2 regions of the Rothia sp. HMSC065C12 genome follow, and region 2 is predicted to be linked to the other one. Evidence: predicted binding sites of a transcription regulator. Region 2 holds the regulator's gene; the other holds the start of a gene.
What was found. The regulator LexA, encoded in region 2, represses DNA repair genes until DNA is damaged. The targets are predictions, from matches to a motif close to TCGAACANNTGTTCGA.

Region 1: the regulator LexA is predicted to act here: its motif matches at 6,847-6,862, upstream of uvrA (excinuclease ABC subunit UvrA).

What each region holds. Positions count from the first base shown of each region.
Region 1 is NZ_KV807678.1:407,047-416,009, forward strand. It holds gene HMPREF2836_RS05970 (fumarylacetoacetate hydrolase family protein) at 1-216, opposite strand, end outside; gene HMPREF2836_RS05975 (lipoate--protein ligase family protein) at 286-984, opposite strand; gene HMPREF2836_RS05980 (glycoside hydrolase family 1 protein) at 1,127-2,608, shown strand; gene HMPREF2836_RS05985 (GNAT family N-acetyltransferase) at 2,739-3,890, opposite strand; gene uvrA (excinuclease ABC subunit UvrA) at 3,936-6,824, opposite strand; gene HMPREF2836_RS05995 (MBL fold metallo-hydrolase) at 6,965-7,738, opposite strand.
Region 2 is NZ_KV807670.1:268,600-277,562, forward strand. It holds gene hflX (GTPase HflX) at 1-1,513, shown strand, start outside; gene HMPREF2836_RS01290 (ATP-dependent DNA helicase) at 1,520-3,592, shown strand; gene lexA (transcriptional repressor LexA) at 3,743-4,417, opposite strand; gene HMPREF2836_RS09060 (LysM peptidoglycan-binding domain-containing protein) at 5,235-5,873, shown strand; gene HMPREF2836_RS01305 (type 1 glutamine amidotransferase family protein) at 5,993-6,778, shown strand; gene HMPREF2836_RS01310 (HisA/HisF-related TIM barrel protein) at 6,778-7,560, shown strand; gene HMPREF2836_RS01315 (DUF1844 domain-containing protein) at 7,716-8,138, opposite strand; gene infC (translation initiation factor IF-3) at 8,432-8,963, shown strand, end outside.

The sequences.
Region 1 (8,963 bases), on a different contig from region 2:
GGGTAGGGAGTTCCACAACTCCTCGCCGTGGCCCATGACGGTCGCGCCGTTCTCCTTCAGGATCGCCACGGCGTTCTTCGGGTCGCCAAAGTTCAGGCGGAACCGGCTGTAGAAATTCAGTAGCGGGCTGAGCTTCGCCGGAAGTTCGTACACGGTCTCTTCAAAGAAGCAGACCGCGCGGCTGCCCTTCGAGTCTTTAATCTGCGCCCAACGCATGGATGCTCCTTCGCTTCAGGTGGGGGTAGTTCGGGGTGGGTTAGGGGTAAAAGTCAGAAATAAAACAACCTAGTGAAAACCGTTTTGGGCGTACACCTCAACGATGGCGTCTTCCAGGTCTTCCATGAGCAGGGCAGGGTTTGCGTCCTGCGCCGCGCCAACCGTGGTGGGGTCCAGGTCCATGCCGAGGGCACGGTACACATCCGCGGTGACCGCCCGCAGCGGCGCAGAATCAGAGACCACGATGCCGGTGCTGAACCACCAGCCGCCAGTCACCACACGCTGGGCAGTGCCGACCAGTTTAATGCGGCCACCACCTGCGGAGGCGGGAAGCTGCGCGTGCACCGAATACTCGCCGGGGCAGTACTCCCCCGGGATCTCGCCCATGCGCGCATCCACGCCAACCTCGCGGAGCGCCTGCGCGTACATGGAACCGAACAGTTCGTAGCGTAGGGTGTTGCCGCTGCGGGCGTCGGAGGCGGGCTGAAAATGGTCCACGACCAGGCACCCCTGATGGTAGGCGGCGGCATGCCCGCCGACCTTGCGCACCAGCACCTCGAAACCGTGCTCGGTACACGCCGCGGAGGCCTCCGCGAAGCCGGGGTTCAGTTCGTCACGGCGGCCGAACGCGACCGTCGGGTTCGGCTGATACATGCGCAAGGTGGCTTCGCGCTTGCCGGTTGCCACCTCGCGGAGCATCTGCACCGTCTGGTCGTGGTGAATGAGGATATCGCCGGATTCGGGGCCGGTCTCTCGAATAATCTGCACGTTCCTATTTTACGGTTACGCCCGCCACAGCTCCTACGTCTCCCCACAATGCGAAAACGCCCACCCGGGTAGCTAAAACCTAGTAATCCCCCACCCCCTCCGCTAGGGTAGAAGAAAACCCCAAAACACCTTGGAGGATGCCGTGCATCAGGACCAGCACATCACCGCCCAAACCGCCCCTCTGCCCAACTCCAACCCGGCACTGACCGAGCCGCAGCCGCTCGGCGCGTTCCCCGCCGGCTTCCTCTTCGGAGGCGCCACCGCCGCCAACCAGTTCGAGGGCGCCTGGAACGAAGACGGCAAGGGCCCCAGCCTGCAGGATGTGCTGCCCGCCGGCGGCCTGCATCCGCGCACCGCAGAACCCACCGAGGACAACCTCAAGCTGGAAGGCATCGACTTCTACCACCGCTACCGCGAAGACATCGCCCTGCTCGCGGAGATGGGTTTCAAGGTCTTCCGTTTCTCCATCGCCTGGTCGCGCATCTTCCCCCGCGGCGACGAAGAAACCCCGAACGAGGCGGGCCTCGCCTTCTACGACCGCGTGCTCGACGAGCTCGAAAAGCACGGCATGGAACCGCTCATCACCCTCAGCCACTACGAAACCCCGCTGCACCTGGTCGAACAGTACAACGGCTGGACCAGCCGCGAACTCATCGGCTTCTACGAACGCTACGCCCGCACCGTATTCGCCCGCTACGGCAAGCGCGTGAAGTACTGGCTGACCTTCAACGAAATCAACTCCATGCTGCACCTGCCGTTCATGTCCGGCGGCATTAACACCCCGGCGGATCAGCTCAGCGACGCCGACCTGTACCAGGCGATGCACCACGAGCTGGTCGCCTCCGCCCGCGCCACCGCTGCGGCACGCGAACTGGCACCGGGCGCCCAGGTCGGCTGCATGATTCTTGCCATGCCCACCTACCCGCTCACCCCCGACCCCGCCGACGTACTCGCCGCCATGCAGACGGAGCAGGCAAACTTCGCGTTCGGTGACGTGCACGTGCGCGGCGCATACCCCGGCTACTTCCTGCGTGCCCTGCGTGAGAAGGGCGTGGAGCTGAACATCACCGAGCAGGACCGCAAGGACCTGAAGAACACCGTGGATTTCGTGTCGTTCAGCTACTACATGTCCACCTGCGCAACCGGCGACCCGGCACGAGGCGAACGCGGCGAAGGCAACATCCTCGGCGGCGTGGTGAACCCGACCCTACCTGCCAGCGAATGGGGCTGGCAGATTGACCCGACCGGCCTGCGCGTGGTCCTCAACCAGTATTGGGACCGCTGGCAGAAGCCGCTATTCATCGTGGAGAACGGCCTGGGCGCCCGCGACGAACTGGTCGAGGTGAACGGCGAGCTCACCGTGGAGGATGACTACCGCATCGACTACCTGCGCCAGCATCTGCACGCCGTGCGTGAGGCGATTGAGGACGGCGTGAACGTGCTCGGCTACACCACCTGGGGTTGCATCGACATGATTAGCGCCTCCACCGCGCAGATGTCCAAGCGCTACGGGTTCATCTACGTGGACCGCAACGACGACGGCACCGGCACCCTGGCGCGCTACCGTAAGAAGTCCTTCCACTGGTACCGCGAGGTGATTGCCAGCAACGGCGCGGAGCTGTAACTGGTAAGGCTCTAGAGGCTGTTCCTTATGCGGCAACCCTAGACGCTGAACCCCGCGCGGCTAACACGCGAAACTCAGCAGCAAAAAGCCCCCGAGACTCTGATTCTCGGGGGCCTTGTGCATATAGCGTCTAGTCCATGGGTAGGTCATTCAGGCTGGTGGACACGTACTCCCACCAGGTCGGCACCAACCCGGCATTCATCGCAACCCTCTGCGACAGCATGTGCGACGGGCTCGTACCGTAGAACGGCAGGTACCCTTCCGCCAGGGTCAGGCGTGCGGCATCTCGCACCAGGGCGCTCGCAATGCCGGCACCACGCCAGGCAGGCAGCACATCAATGCCAATCTGGCGCATAATCGGCGAATCGTCACTCAGGCCAACCATAGCGATAGGGTCTACGAGCGCGGCGCTCTCCCCCGCCGCGGGTGCATCAGGTGCCTTAGATGCGTTCTCGTCCACCGGGTATGCGGCGAGCACCAGCACATCCGGGCGGGTCACGCTAAAGCCCAACGCGTTCGAGTAGCGCTTATCCCCGCGGAAGCGCTCAAACTGTTCAGCGTCCAGCAGCTCCACGCGCAGGTGGGTTACGCGTGCCTGCGTGTCCTGCGGGTCAACCTCAAGCGCACCCGCGGAGGCGTTCGCCTCCCTGCGGATGGTGCGCTCGCCCGTGATTTCGGCAAGCAACGCAGCCTTTAGCTCGGCGGGGTCAACGCGGCGCATCATACCTACACCGGGCACGGCACACTTGACCTCCTGCGCCTGCACGCCCTCGGGTACGACCGAGTTCAGCAGGGCGCGGCCGGGCGTGTAGTAGATGCTCGTGCCGCTGACCTGCTGGGTGTAGGGGGTGAGCAGTTCGTTGAGTTGGCGCAGCTGCGCGTAGTCGCCGAGCCAGTTCGACTGGTCGCCGAGCATGTAGTCGATGGCCTTGTCCAGCACGCGCGGATGTTTGGCGCAGAGAATGCCGACGCTCGCGTAGTTGGCGACGCGCAACTCCCAAATGTCGTCGTTGCGGCGGCGTGCGGCACCCATCTTCTCGGAGGGCGGCTGCACGGTGGCGAGTAGCGGCAGGCTCTCGGCTTCCGGGTAGTCGCGTAGCTCTTCGAGGGCGCGGCTAATCGAGCCGGGTGCCTGGCAGAAGTCCGACTCCAGCTGGGTGTGCAGGATGTGCCGCGCACGGTCCGCGGTGGTCACAGCGCCACGGTTCACGGCACCACGGTTCACAGCGCCACGGGTTGCCTGAGCTCCCCGCGTGGGTTCGGTTCCTTGAGTATCAGTCACGTAGGTTTCCTCTAGGGCAAATTTTTGACTAGTTCAGAATCTCGGCTAGCTCAGGATTTCAGCAAGGAACGCGCCGGTGTGCGAGCCCTTCACCTGAGCCACCTGTTCCGGGGTTCCTTCGGCGATGACGGTGCCGCCGCCGCTACCGCCTTCGGGGCCCATGTCGATAATCCAGTCGGCGCACTTGACCACGTCCAGGTTGTGCTCGATGGTGATGACGCTATTGCCCTTGTCCACCAGCGATTGCAGCACGGCGAGCAGCTTGCGGATGTCTTCAAAGTGCAGGCCGGTGGTCGGCTCGTCCAGCACGTAGATGGAGCGGCCGTTGGAGCGCTTCTGCAGTTCGGTTGCGAGCTTCACGCGCTGCGCTTCACCGCCGGAGAGGGTGGTTGCGGGCTGGCCCAGGCGAATGTAGCCCAGGCCCACGTCCACGAGGGTGTTCAGGTGGCGCGCAATCGGGGTGAACGCAGCGAAGAACTCTGCGGCTTCTTCCACGGGCATTTCGAGTACGTCGGCGATGGTCTTGCCCTTGTAATGCACTTCGAGGGTTTCGCGGTTGTAGCGCTTGCCGTGGCAGGTTTCGCAGGGCACGTACACGTCCGGCAGGAAGTTCATTTCAATCTTCAGGGTGCCGTCGCCGGAGCAGTCCTCGCAGCGGCCGCCCTTGACGTTGAAGGAGAATCGACCCGGGGTGTAGCCGCGCATTTTCGCTTCGCTGGTCTCTGCAAACAGCTTGCGGATGTGGTCGAACACGCCGGTGTAGGTGGCGGGGTTCGAGCGCGGGGTACGACCGATGGGCGACTGGTCCACGTGAATGACCTTGTCCAGGTGTTCCAGCCCGTCGATGCTCTTGTGGCGACCGGGTACCTGCTTGGCGCCATTGAGCTTGTTCGCCAGGGAGGTATACAGAATGTCGTTGACGAGGGTCGATTTACCCGAGCCGGACACACCGGTCACCGCGGTGAACACGCCCAACGGGAAGGACACAGTCACGTTCTTGAGGTTGTTTTCGCGGGCGCCGCGCACGATCAGCTGACGTTCCTTGTCCACGGGGCGGCGGGATGCGGGCACCTCAATGCTGCGGCGGCCAGCCATGTAGTCGCCGGTAATGGACTTGGTGTTCTTCAGCAGCTCCTCAAAGCTGCCGGAGTGTACGATTTCGCCGCCGTGCTCGCCGGCGCCGGGTCCTACGTCCACGATCCAGTCGGCTTCGCGCATGGTGTCTTCGTCATGCTCAACCACAATGAGCGTGTTGCCCATGTCGCGCAGCTTAGTCAGGGTTTCGATGAGGCGGCGGTTATCGCGCTGGTGCAGACCGATGGAGGGCTCATCGAGCACGTAGAGCACGCCGACCAGGCCGGAACCAATCTGGGTTGCGAGGCGGATGCGCTGCGCCTCACCGCCGGAGAGCGTACCGGCGGAGCGTGAGAGGGTCAGGTAGTCCAGGCCCACATCCAGCAGGAACTGCAGGCGCGCGTCAATTTCCTTGAGGACCTGCTCGCCAATCTTGGCTTCGCGGGCGCTGAGCTGCAGGCCGCGCACGAAGGCGAGCGCGTTAGCCAGGGACATGTCGGTGATGTCTGCGATGGACTGGCCGCCAACCTTCACGCCGAGGATGGTCGGGTTCAGGCGCGCGCCACCGCAGGAGGGGCAGGCGACCTGGCGCATGTACTGTTCGTAGCGGTCGCGGGCAAAGTCCGATTCGGTTTCTTCGTGTTTGCGCTTGATGTACGCCTTCACACCTTCGAATCCGGAGGTGTAGCGGCGTTCGCGGCCGAATCGGTTGCGGTAGGAGACCTCAACCTTGTAGTCCTTGCCGTCCAGGATGGCGGCGCGGGTCTTGGCGGGCAGGTCCTTGAAGGGGGTGTTCAGGTCGAAGCCGAGCTCCTCCCCCAGGCCTGCGAGCAGGCGCAGCCAGTATTCAGTGGTTGCTTTGCCCTGCGACCAGGGGGCGATAGCGCCCTCGCCGAGGGTCAGGTCGGGGTTGGGTACGAGCAGCTCGGTGTCTACTTCCAGGCGCGAGCCGATGCCGTCGCAGGCGCTACATGCGCCGAACGGCGAGTTGAAGGAGAAGGCGCGCGGCTCGATGGTGTCGATCTGCAGCGGGTGGTTGTTGGGGCAGGCGAGGTTTTCGCTGAAGGAGCGGGTGCGTTCGGGGTCGTCCTGCTCGCGGTCCACGAAGTCGATGAGTACGCGGCCGTCAGCGAGCTTGAGCGCTGTTTCGATGGAGTCGGTCAGGCGCTGGTGAATACCGTCCTTAATGACGATGCGGTCGACGACCACCTCGATGGTGTGCTTGTACTGCTTGGCGAGCTTGGGCGGGTCGGAGAGCTGCACGGTTTCGCCGTCCACGCGGGCACGCGAGTAGCCCTGGGTGAGCAGGTCCTTGAAGAGGTCCACGAATTCGCCCTTACGTGCGCTGACGACGGGCGCAAGGATCTGCAGGCGGGTGCGTTCGGGGTACTCCTGCAGAATGTCCACAATCTGCTGCGGGGTCTGCTGGGTGATTTCTTCGCCGCATTCGGGGCAGTGCGGGTGACCGATGCGTGCCCAGAGCAGACGCATGTAGTCGTAGATTTCGGTGATGGTACCGACGGTTGAGCGCGGGTTCTTGGAGGTGGATTTCTGGTCGATAGACACCGCCGGGGATAGGCCCTCGATGAAGTCTACGTCGGGCTTGTCGACCTGTCCGAGGAACATGCGCGCGTAGGAGGACAGCGACTCAACGTAGCGGCGCTGGCCTTCCGCGAAGATGGTGTCGAAGGCGAGGGAGGACTTACCGGAGCCGGAGAGGCCGGTGAAGACGACCATCGCATCACGCGGAATGGTGAGGTCTACGTTCTTGAGGTTGTTTTCGCGGGCACCCTGAACCCGGATGCTGGTCAGATCGTTCGCTTTGAGTGCGGTGCTACCGTGTGCCGGGCGGGGTGTCATCGAAAATCCTTTCGTCTTATCTTCGAACTTAAATTCTACACCCTCACGCCTTTCACCAGCGGGATTATGCGGCGGGTGAAGGCATGAGGGTGCAGTACTTATATGAGGTGGACTAGGAGGCGCAATTCATCAAGTGCGGCCTACCAGCCGCGGGTTCCCCACTCTTCCAGGTGGGGGCGCTCGTCGCCGAGGGTGGTAGAGCGGCCGTGGCCGGGCAGTACGATGGCGTCGTCTTCGAAGCCTCCGAAGAGTTTTTCGAGCACGTTGGAGAAGAGCTCACCGAACTGCTGCGGGGAATCGGTCTTGCCCACGCCGCCGGGGAAGAGGGCGTCGCCGGTGAACAGCAGGGTTGCGGGGGTGCCGTCTTCCCAGGTGGTTTCGAGGGTGTAGACGATGGATCCGGGGGTGTGGCCGGGCACGTGCAGGGCGCGGATGACGGTGTCGGAGAGGTAGAAGTCGAAGCTTTCGCCGCCGGTCAGCTCTTCTTCGACGATGTAGTCTTCCAGTTCCTTAATCTCAGCAGCGTCAGCTGCACCCGCGGAGGTCACGGCGCCGGTGAGGTGGTCGAGCTCCTTAATAGCGCGGATGTGGTCCCAGTGGCCGTGAGTAACCAGAATGCCGGTCAGACCAATAGTGCGGGGCCTGATGGAGTTGAAGTCCTCTTCCTTCTCCATGACGCGCACGCGGCGTTCTTCGCCGTCTGCCAGTTCGAGCTGCGGGCAGTCGTTCAGGAGCGCGTCAAGAGTGAATGCGTAGAGTTCTTCTGCATCGTCTGCAGGGTCGATGAGCACCTGCTCGCCGGTGGCGCGCATGGTGATGAGGTAGACGCTATTGTCCATCTCGGAGACACTGAACGCACGGACGGTCAGTTCGGGGTTCTCAAAGATGAGGGTGGGTTCGGGGTAAGTAGTCATAGTTCCAGTGTAGGGGTTGTGACCGCACAGCATGCGCCTATGCGGTTCGCTCCCCTATCAGCGCATTCGGCGTTGAACGCGCGGGATACATGTACGGGTTGCTTGTGCGGGATGCACAGGGAACAGATTCTGGAGCATGCTCGGTACGGATTAGGTTCCGGCTGGATTCCGCCCGGCTGAGGTTCCACTGAAATTCAAAAGTTAAACAGAGAAGCGACTGCGCATCGATACACAGTCGCTTCTCATGACACCCAGGGGTATCTATCACTCACTCAAACACAAGCAACCCGAGGACTTTGGAAATCTCACGATTACTTGATGACTCAATAGTAGCGAACTTTTTGGGGGCTGTTTTACCACCCAATTTGGTACGGAGAGCCGGATTTAGTGACCCGCGCCTCATTGTAATCATTCTGTAATAAAAACAGGTGTTTTTTAGGGTATCCATACGTACCAATTTCATTTTTTTCGAGTTTTAGCGTGACTTATTTCACCCAAAATAATTTTAGAATTTCCCTCTTTTGGCACTTCGGTGCACCTTTAACTTAAGCTCCACACTCGGCAATCCCAAAGGTTCAATACACAGTTTTAGCCCGGTATTCTGCGGAAGTAGAGGGTTAAGGTGAAAGTATCTTCAAGTACTTGCAACTTCATGAGCAGGAAAAAATGTACTGCTCACCGTTCAAAATCTGCACAATTATTCGCGCGAGGGCAAAATCAATTGGTCTGTTTTACCCCTGTAGGTACCCCCTAAAGTAGAGGTTTTATTACAAAACAATAACATCAGCCCCACTTTCAGATTCACTGAGTGCACCCATTAAAACCCCTTTCAAAAAGCAAAATACCTAGTCAATACCGTATTTTCACAAAATGCAAGACAGTGTGTCACTAAAAAATCAACCTCTATAGATTGTTTAATAAAACCTGACCTTCAAGCACAAATAGAGCCCAATTATTAACCAGCACGTACCAATTCCGCCCTCAAAACAGGCGCCCTAGAAGCCTCAATGAAAGGTTGAAAGACCCCTCCACCAGGGGTTTCAGGATCCTTCACTCCCCCTGGTTGCAGTCTGGTTGTAGCCAGGTTTCAGCTTGGTTGCAGTCTGGTTTCACTCTGTTTTCAAGAGCTCCCTCGCCCTCAAGCGTTGCGCACCTCGTATTCGCCCCTCGTGCTTCCATGTATCTGGGGCAGAGCACTCTACAAAAGCACCATAGGGCACAGCAA
Region 2 (8,963 bases):
TGCGCGCGAAATTTCTGACGTTCAGCGCGAGCACTCCGAATATGACGGTGACCAGGAAGATCTCGCTGAGCGCCGCGCACTGCGCCGTATCGCGAACCTCTCCACCGAACTTGAAGACGTCACCGAGGTCGAGTACCGCCAGCTGCGCCTGGAGCGCGTGGTGCTGGCTGGCCTGTGGACTGAAGGCACCGTAGAGGACGCAGAGAACTCCCTGCGTGAGCTCGCGGCACTGGCTGAAACCGCAGGTTCCGAGGTTCTGGACGGCCTGGTTCAGCGCCGCCTCAAGCCGGACCCCGGCACCTTCCTCGGCTCCGGTAAGGCGCTGGAACTCAAGGACATTGTCGAGGCGACCGGCGCCGACACCGTCATTGTCGACTCCGAACTGGCTCCCTCGCAGCGTCGTGCCCTCGAAGATATCGTGAAGGTCAAGGTCATTGACCGCACCGCCCTGATTCTCGACATTTTCGCTCAGCACGCTAAGTCCCGCGAGGGTAAGGCGCAGGTTGAGCTGGCTCAGCTGGAGTACATGCTGCCGCGTCTGCGTGGTTGGGGTGCCTCCCTGTCCCGTCAGGCGGGTGGCCGCGCCGCAGCCGGTGAGGGTATCGGTTCGCGTGGTCCCGGTGAAACCAAGATTGAGATGGACCGCCGCCGCCTGCGCGCTCGCATGGCGAAGCTTAAGCGTGAGATTGCTGCGATGGCGCCGGCGCGTGAGACGAAGCGTCTGAACCGTCGCCGTAACCGCGTGCCTTCGGTGGCTATCGCCGGGTACACGAACGCGGGTAAGTCCTCCCTGCTGAACCGCCTGACCGACGCCGGCGTGCTCGTGGAGAACGCGCTGTTTGCGACCCTGGACCCGACCGTCCGTAAGGCTCAGACTCCGGACGGTATCGGCTACACCCTCTCTGACACGGTGGGTTTCGTGCGTTCGCTGCCGACCCAGCTGGTGGAGGCGTTCCGCTCCACCCTGGAAGAGGTCGCTGACGCTGACGTTATCCTGCACGTGGTGGATGCTTCGCACCCGGACCCGGAGGGGCAGATTCGTGCTGTCCGCGAGGTCATCGCGGAGGTCGACGCCCGCCATATCCCCGAGATCATTGTGCTGAATAAGGCGGATGCCGCCGACCCGTTCGTGCTGGAGCGTATGCGCCAGCGCGAGCCGGAGCACGTGATTGTTTCGGCGCGTACCGGTGAGGGTATTGAGGAGCTGAAGCAGAAGATTGCGGACACCATTCCGCGCCCCTCCATTGAGGTGAAGCTGCTGATTCCGTACTCGCACGGTGAGATTATTTCGCGCCTGCACGAGTGGGACGCCGAAATTAAGAGCACCGATTTCGTATCGGACGGCACCTTCGTGGTGGCGCTGGTTCGTGAGGATGTCGCCTCCGAACTGTCCGAGTATGTGCTGGAGGGCGACCTGCTGGAGGTTCTGGAAGAGGAACTTGCGGAGGCACACGCCCTGGCTGAAGCGACCGCATCTGTTTCCGAGCAGCCCTCTACCTCTGAGGCTCTCTAAGGGCGGATGAGCGTGACCGAGAGCATCAACGCGCCTAAAAACGCCCCGGGAACTGCACCCGAACCGGCAACCGACGGCACCCGATTTACCGGGCAGGAGCTTGAGACCCTGCCCGGTGCGAAGGACGCCCTGACCCTGCTGGATGAGGCGGTTGCCGCCACTGGCGGTCAGAATCGTGCCGGTCAGCGCACCATGGCGGCGCATGTGGCGCAGGCTCTTGAACTGCAGCGTCACCTGCTGGTCCAGGCGGGTACCGGTACCGGTAAGTCCCTGGGCTACCTGGTTCCTGCCCTGGCGCGGGTGGGGGAGTCGGACCAGCCGATTGTGGTTGCGACGGCGACCCTTGCCCTGCAGGCGCAGATCGTGAACCGCGATATTCCGCGTCTTCTACAAGCGCTGGAGCCGCGCCCTGAATCGCAGGCGCAGGTGGCTCTGCTCAAGGGCCGCAATAACTACCTCTGCCTGCACAAGCTGGAGGGCGGCTACCCGGAAGACGAGCCGGATGCTCTCTTTGACATGCCTTCTTCGACCTCCCGCGTGGGTGAGGAAGTGGTGCGCCTGCGCGAGTGGGCCGACCGCACGGAGACCGGCGACCGTGACGAGCTGAAGCCCGGCGTCTCTGACCGCGCATGGGCTCAGGTATCGGTGAGCGCCGCCGAGTGTCTGGGCCGCCGCTGCCCGCTGGTGGAAGAGTGCTTTAGCGAGATGGCGCGTAGCCGTGCCGCTGAAGCTGATATCGTCATCACGAACCACGCCCTGCTGGCGATTAACGCTTTCGAGGGCATGAAGGTTCTGCCCGAACATGAGACGGTCATTATTGATGAGGCTCATGAGCTGGTGGACCGCGTGACCGGTGCCGTGTCTGGTTCTTTGACGGTTGCGATGGTTCGCCGTGCGGCGCGTAGCGTAAAGAAGCATTCGAAGGCTGATTCCGGCGCACTGGAAATGGCTGCCGGCACCTTGGAGACCGCGTTCGAGGGTCTTGCCGAAGGCCTGCTGAAGGGCCTGGACGGTCGCCTTTTGACTGCTATTTCTGCGGTCAATGATGCCGCCCGCACCGCCCTGTCCGATACCAAACCGGACGGTCAGGACGTTGACGCCGGCCTGCAGATGGCGCGCTCGCGTGTCTCTGAGGTACACGATATGAGTAGCCGCATCCTGGAGGCTTCGGGCGAGCAGGACGTGCTGTGGATTTCTCGTCAGGGTGGTTGGGAGAACGGCCGCTATGTGGCTGCTTCCGATACCGACCCGGCGACCCTGAACATCGCCCCCTTGAGCGTCGGTTTGCAGCTACGTGACGGTCTGTTCGCTGACCGCACCGTGATTCTGACGAGTGCGACCCTGACAGTGGGTGACTCTTTTGACGTTGCCGCCGGTGCCCTGGGACTGCAGGGTGAGGGCGCGCCGCGCTGGACGAGCATCGACGTAGGTTCGCCTTTCGACTACCGCAAGCAGGGCATCATGTACGTCGCCGGGGATTTGAAACCTCCGGGATTCGGTGTGCATGAAGGTCAGCTGGAGCGTCTGCGTGAGCTGTGCGAGGCGTCGGAAGGCGGTGCCCTGGGCCTGTTCTCCTCGAAGCGTGCCGCCGAGCGTGCCGCCGAATACATGCGTGAGCACAGCGACCTGAACATTCTTCTGCAGGGCGAGTCTTCGCTCAAGGCTCTGGTGGAAGAGTTCAGCGAGGACGTCGATTCGTGCCTGTTCGGCACGATGAGCCTGTGGCAGGGCGTGGACGTTCCCGGTGACTCTTGCCGCCTGGTGGTGATGGACCGCATCCCGTTCCCCCGCCCGGATGACCCGATTGCGCAGGCTCGTACGGAGGCAGTGAACCGTCACCGCGGTAACGGCTTTATGGCGGTTTCTGCTCACCACGCGGCGATTCGTATGGCGCAGGGCGCCGGTCGCCTAATCCGTTCGGTGTCTGACCGCGGCGTGGTGGCTGTGCTGGATTCTCGTGTAGCAACCAAGCGTTACGGCGGTTTCTTGATGAAGGCTATGCCGCCGATGTGGTCGACCCAGAATAAGGCAGCCGTAATTGGCGCGCTGGCTCGTCTTTCGGCGAGTATTGAGCGTTAGCTCGGGTGGATTCCATTCCTGGCTGCACCGCACCTTCCGCTTTGGAAATATAGAAATCACCCTGGTGACACGTGAACATTCACGTGTCACCGGGGTGATTTTTATATAGAGCTAAAAGCCTAGCGGTTATGTCTCTAGAGACTGCATCTTTTAGAGACTACGCAGCACGGAGACGACCTTACCCATGACGGTTGCGCGGTCGCCCATAATCGGCTCGTAGTTGGAGTTGCGCGGCATGAGCCAGGTGTGGCCGTCGACCTGACGGAACACCTTCACGGTTGCTTCATCGTCGAGCAGAGCAGCAACGATATCGCCGTTGTCCGCGGTGTGCTGCTCGCGGACAACCACCCAGTCGCCGTCGCAGATTGCGGCGTCAATCATGGAATCGCCCTTGACCTTGAGCATGAACAGCTTGCCGTTACCGACCAACTGGCGGGGCAGGGCGAGCACATCCTCCACGGACTGCTCGGCAGTGATGGGACCGCCCGCTGCAATTCGTCCAACCAGGGGAACGGGTACGAGGTCCTCATCGCCAACTTCGAAGTTCGGCAGCTCGGGCAGGGACGAGGAGGAGCTACCGTGGATGCCGACGCCGTTCTCATCCAGCACCTCAATGGCGCGGGGGAGCTTGGGATCGCGGCGAATATAGCCCATAGTCTCGAGGCGACCAAGCTGGTGAGTGACCGAGGATAGGGACGCAAGACCCACCATGTCACCAATCTGGCGCATGGACGGCGGGTAACCCTTTTGTTCAATCTCGGTGCGGATCGCGTCAAGAATCTTCTGCTGGCGCGCGGTCAGCGCCGGACGGGGTGCTGTTGCCATTTCTTTTCCTTCGGTCTGTACTCCGACCTTGTATCCCGGTCGGGGCACGGATGGGTGCTTCACACGTTTTCTGATGGTGTCCTAAAAATTTTTTGGTTCTGCCGAAATGGGTCTTATCTCGTCAGGGGGTGGAGGAATTCTATCCGTGCCGAAGCGATACCGAAGCGATACACAGGCAACGAGTATGCGCCTCCGCCCTATAAAACTCAGCCAGCAGCACCTGCATTCGATACAGAACCAAGCTGTAACGGGTACAGAAACCTGCTGTGAGTAGGACTCATCAGGAGCGTGTGGAACGTCTCTTGACACCAGTGTAGAACACTGCACCGAAAAACTCAAACAAATATTCTAGATTTTTTCTTCGAAACTCGAAGAAATTTTTAGCACATCTCTGCTAGACTTTAGAACAAGAGTTCGTATATACTCTTGAATCTCTCCTGAAATTCGGGATTTGCGGGCGAATGTTCGAAAAATATTCGAAGATTCGACCCGGAGTCTTCCGGGAGACGAGAGCGAATGAGTGTTCGAATGTATTCGAATCCTCTGCCTCTCTCTTCGCATGATCTACCTCGGATGCTCTAGGAAGCATCTGGCGAAGAGAGAGCGCGGGGGATGGGGGGCTCAAAACTGGGGTACCCAAATCAACCCGGTGCATCCGAATGCTCTGACCTAACTACTAGGGACTAGCTACCCAATAGTTATCGCCTAACAATCACCACTCCATAGTTATCACTCAACTAGGACCTCCGAGCGGGTATCGCTCGGCATTGCTAGACCCGCGGGGCAACCCCGGGCGAGCTGAGAGAAAGGAACCACAATGACTACTGCAGCACCTATTGCTTCTCACGGCACTTCTGCACACCTTCCGGCAGGTTTGGTGGTACTTCACCCCGCCCGCACAGCGTCCGCCAGCACCGTGTCCGCCAGCACCGTGCAGGGGCGTTCTCGTGTGCCTGCGTCTTCGCAGTCTGTTCGCTCTTCTCGTGCGGCTCATGCACCCCGTCCCGCGCAGGAGGCTCAGCCCGCTCACGCTCCCGCCGTTTCTACCCCTGTTGTTTCTACTCAGGCATCTTCTGCGGCTCAGGCGCCTAGTGCGAAGAGTGTTCTTCTGGCTAAGGGCGGCGAGCTTCTGCGCTCGGTTCCCGGTTCTATTCGTCGTCTTGGCACTGTGCGCGGTTTTCTGAAGGGCCTGCCTCTGCTGACCTTGGCGGCACTGATTGTGCTCGGCGCTATTAGCTTCTTTGGCCCGGCGGCTTCTGCCTCCGTGGAGAACGCTTCGGTGACTCGAACCGTCATTGTGGTCAAGCACGGCGAGACCCTGTGGGATATTGCTCAGGCGGTGAATCCGCAAGGTGACACCCGTGATACTGTGGTTCGTATTATGGAGTTGAACTCGTTGACCAGCACCTCTGTTGATGCCGGTCAGCGTCTGGAAATCCCTCAGACTCAGCGCTAAGTACGGACCCGTGTGTGGTTGGCTTCTGCATGAGGTTGATGTCTTGACTCCGAATCCTTCATCTCTCAAGCTAGAGCGCTTGAGCCGAATTCTTGAGCCTATGAAATAGGAGCGCACCGATGCCTGTTCCCGTTGAACCCACACTCACCGAAATTGAATCTGCACAGGAAACTGAATCTGTACAGAATGCTCAGACTGCTCGTCCTGTGGTTGCTGTTTTGGGGGAACCCGGAACTCGTGGCGCCTTGGTGAAGCTTCTTCAGGATGCGGGGGCGGACGTGATCGTAACCGCTGTGCCCGATCAGCTGCGTGAGGCTGACGGCATGGTGGTTACCGGCGGTGCGAGCTCTCTTGAGGCGTACGAAGACCTGAAAGCTAAGGACGCTGAGCGTGTGATTGGCCGCCGCGTTGCCGGTGGTCGTCCGGTGCTGGTTGCCGGTGCGGCACTGAGCTGCCTCTTTGACTCTATTATGGTGGAGCATCCGCAGATGGGGCAGGTTCAGGTGCAGGGCATGGGGGAGTGGCCCGGCGAGGGCGTGGAGCTTTCTACCCGCGAGGTAACTCCCGGTGTTGCTACTTTGCGCCCGTCCGCCGATAGTACGCTGCTCAAGGATCTTGAGGGCGAGGCTCACTTCAAATCTGAGCACGGCGTTTTTGAGTGGGCTTTTGATCAGAGCATTGAATATATTGCCCCTCCGGCGGTGACTTGGACTGTCACCGAGCCCGCCTATATCGCGGCGGTTGAGAACGGTCCGCTGACGGCGGTGCAGTTCTGCCCGGTGGGCTCTGGCGAGCTGGGGGCGGAGTTTATGCGCCGCTGGGTTGCGTCCCTGGCGGTGACCGGTCGCCTGTCTTCTGAGTCTCTGTCTTCTGGAGACTCCGCTACTGCTGCGGGAGGTAACTAATGTCTGCACCCGTTCTTGAACTTCTGCCCGCTGTTGATATTTCTGAAGGCTACGCGGTGCGCCCGGTGGGTGGCACCCTGTCCGGTGGTGAGCAGCGCCTCGACCCTGTTGAGTCGGCTCTGACCTGGGTGAAGTCTGGTGCCCGCTGGATTCACCTGGTTGACCTTGATTTGGCATTTGGTCGCGGCACGAATACTGAGGTTCTGGCTGAGGTGGTTGCCGCCGTCCGTGCAGAGAATGCCCGCGGCTCCGCTCCGGTTCGTATTCAGGTCAGCGGCGGTGTGCGCAATGCTGAGAGTCTGGAGCGTGCCCTGAGTCTGAATCCGGACCGCGTGAACGTGACCAGTGCGGCGCTGACGGATTCTTCCTGGCTTGAAGGCACTCTGGCTCGTTACGCCGATTCTGATCTTCTGGCTCTTGGTCTCGATGCCCGCTATAACCCTGAGCGGGGCTGGGTGACGGTGGCTCGCGGTACCGACTGGTCGGGCCCTGATCTGGCGGAGGCGCTGGCGTGGCTGGAGGGCGCGGGCGTGCGCCGCTATATCGTCACGGATGTGAGCAAGGACGGTTCTCTGGCGGGTCCCGGTGCGGAGCTGCTGGATGAGGTGCTGGCGCAGACTGCCTGCCGGGTGGTGGCGTCCGGTGGTGTGGCGTCGCTGGCTGATCTTGAGAAGCTGCGTTCCATGGTGCCTCATGGTTTGGAGGGTGTGGTGCTTGGCAAGGCGCTGTATGTGGGTAACTTTAGTTTTGAGCAGGCTCTTGAGGCTGCTGGCTTCCGCTAAAGCTACCGTTCCCGCTAACCCGAACGGACTTTATATATGACGAAGCCCCGTCTTCCTCAGCGTGAGGGAGACGGGGCTTCGTGATGACATAAACCAGGGGCGGTTTAGTGGACCAGCTGGTTTAGCGTGCGTCCTGGTTTAGTACACGTGCTGGTTTAGTAGACCGGGCCGGTGAGCTTTTCGCCGGGGCCCTTGCCGGGCTCGTCCGGGAAGGGGGATGCTTCACGGAATGCGAGCTGCAGGGTGCGCAGGCCGTCGCGTAGGGGCGCTGCGTGCTGGGAGCCGATTTCGGGTGCTGCGGCGGTGACGAGGCCTGCCAGTGCGGTGATAAGCTTGCGTGCTTCGTCGAGGTCCTTGAGGTCGTCGGCGTTTTCGTCTGCTGCTAGGCCGCACTTGACGGCTGCAGCGCTCATCATGTGGATGGCTGCGGAGCTGATGATTTCGATGGCGGGTACGTCTGCGATGTCGCGCAGCTGTTCGTTGACGGCTTCGACCTGCTCTTCGGTGAGTTCGGTGTGGCCGTGTACGGGGGTTTCTTCTTCCGCGGTGAAGCGGAAGTTCGTGTTTTCAGTGCTCATAGTCTTAGAATCTCATATTTCGTTTGTTTCGGTAAATGCGTCCTTAAGAGTGGGCACTTCTAGGGACTTTCTGGAGGAGTCCCCGCAATTTTTATGGTGTTTTGCGTCTATTTCCTTGCGTCTGTCGGGGATTCTGCGGTATGGTTGTAGGCAGTTTGCAAGTGGAGCATGCCTCCCACCCGGTTGACCGCCGCAGGCGTTTGTTTGCGAGTTTTGAGGTGAACGGGTTCGTCCGCCGCTTTCGGCGTACGCTGGTTTGTGCCTCCGCTTGTGTAACTGCGGGGGCTTTTTTAGTGCCCGCAACGGATAGTATTCACGGGGAAACCCACAGAGCACAGGAGCTAGTCATTAGCGAACCACGCATTAACGATCGTATCCGCGTTCCCGAGGTCCGTCTTGTCGGTCCCGGTGGCGAGCAGGTAGGCGTTGTCCCTCTGAAGGACGCTCTGCGTCTGGCTGAGGACGCCGAACTCGACCTGGTCGAGGTTGCCCCGAACGCGAAGCCGCCCGTGTGCAAGCTCATGGATTACGGTAAGTACAAGTACGAAGCCGCAATCAAGGCTCGTGAATCCCGCAAGAAGCAGGCTAATGCCGTTCTGAAGGAGATCCGTTTCCGCCTGAAGATTGATACCCACGACTACGAAACCAAGGTTGGACACGCTCGTCGTTTCCTTTCCGGTGGTGACAAGGTCAAGGCAATGATTCAGTTCCGTGGTCGTGAGCAGCAGCGCCCCGAGATGGGTGTGCGTCTGCTGGAGCGTCTGGCGGCTGAGCTGGCTGAGGTGAGCACCGTTGAGTCTCGCCCCCGTCAGGATGGCCGCAACA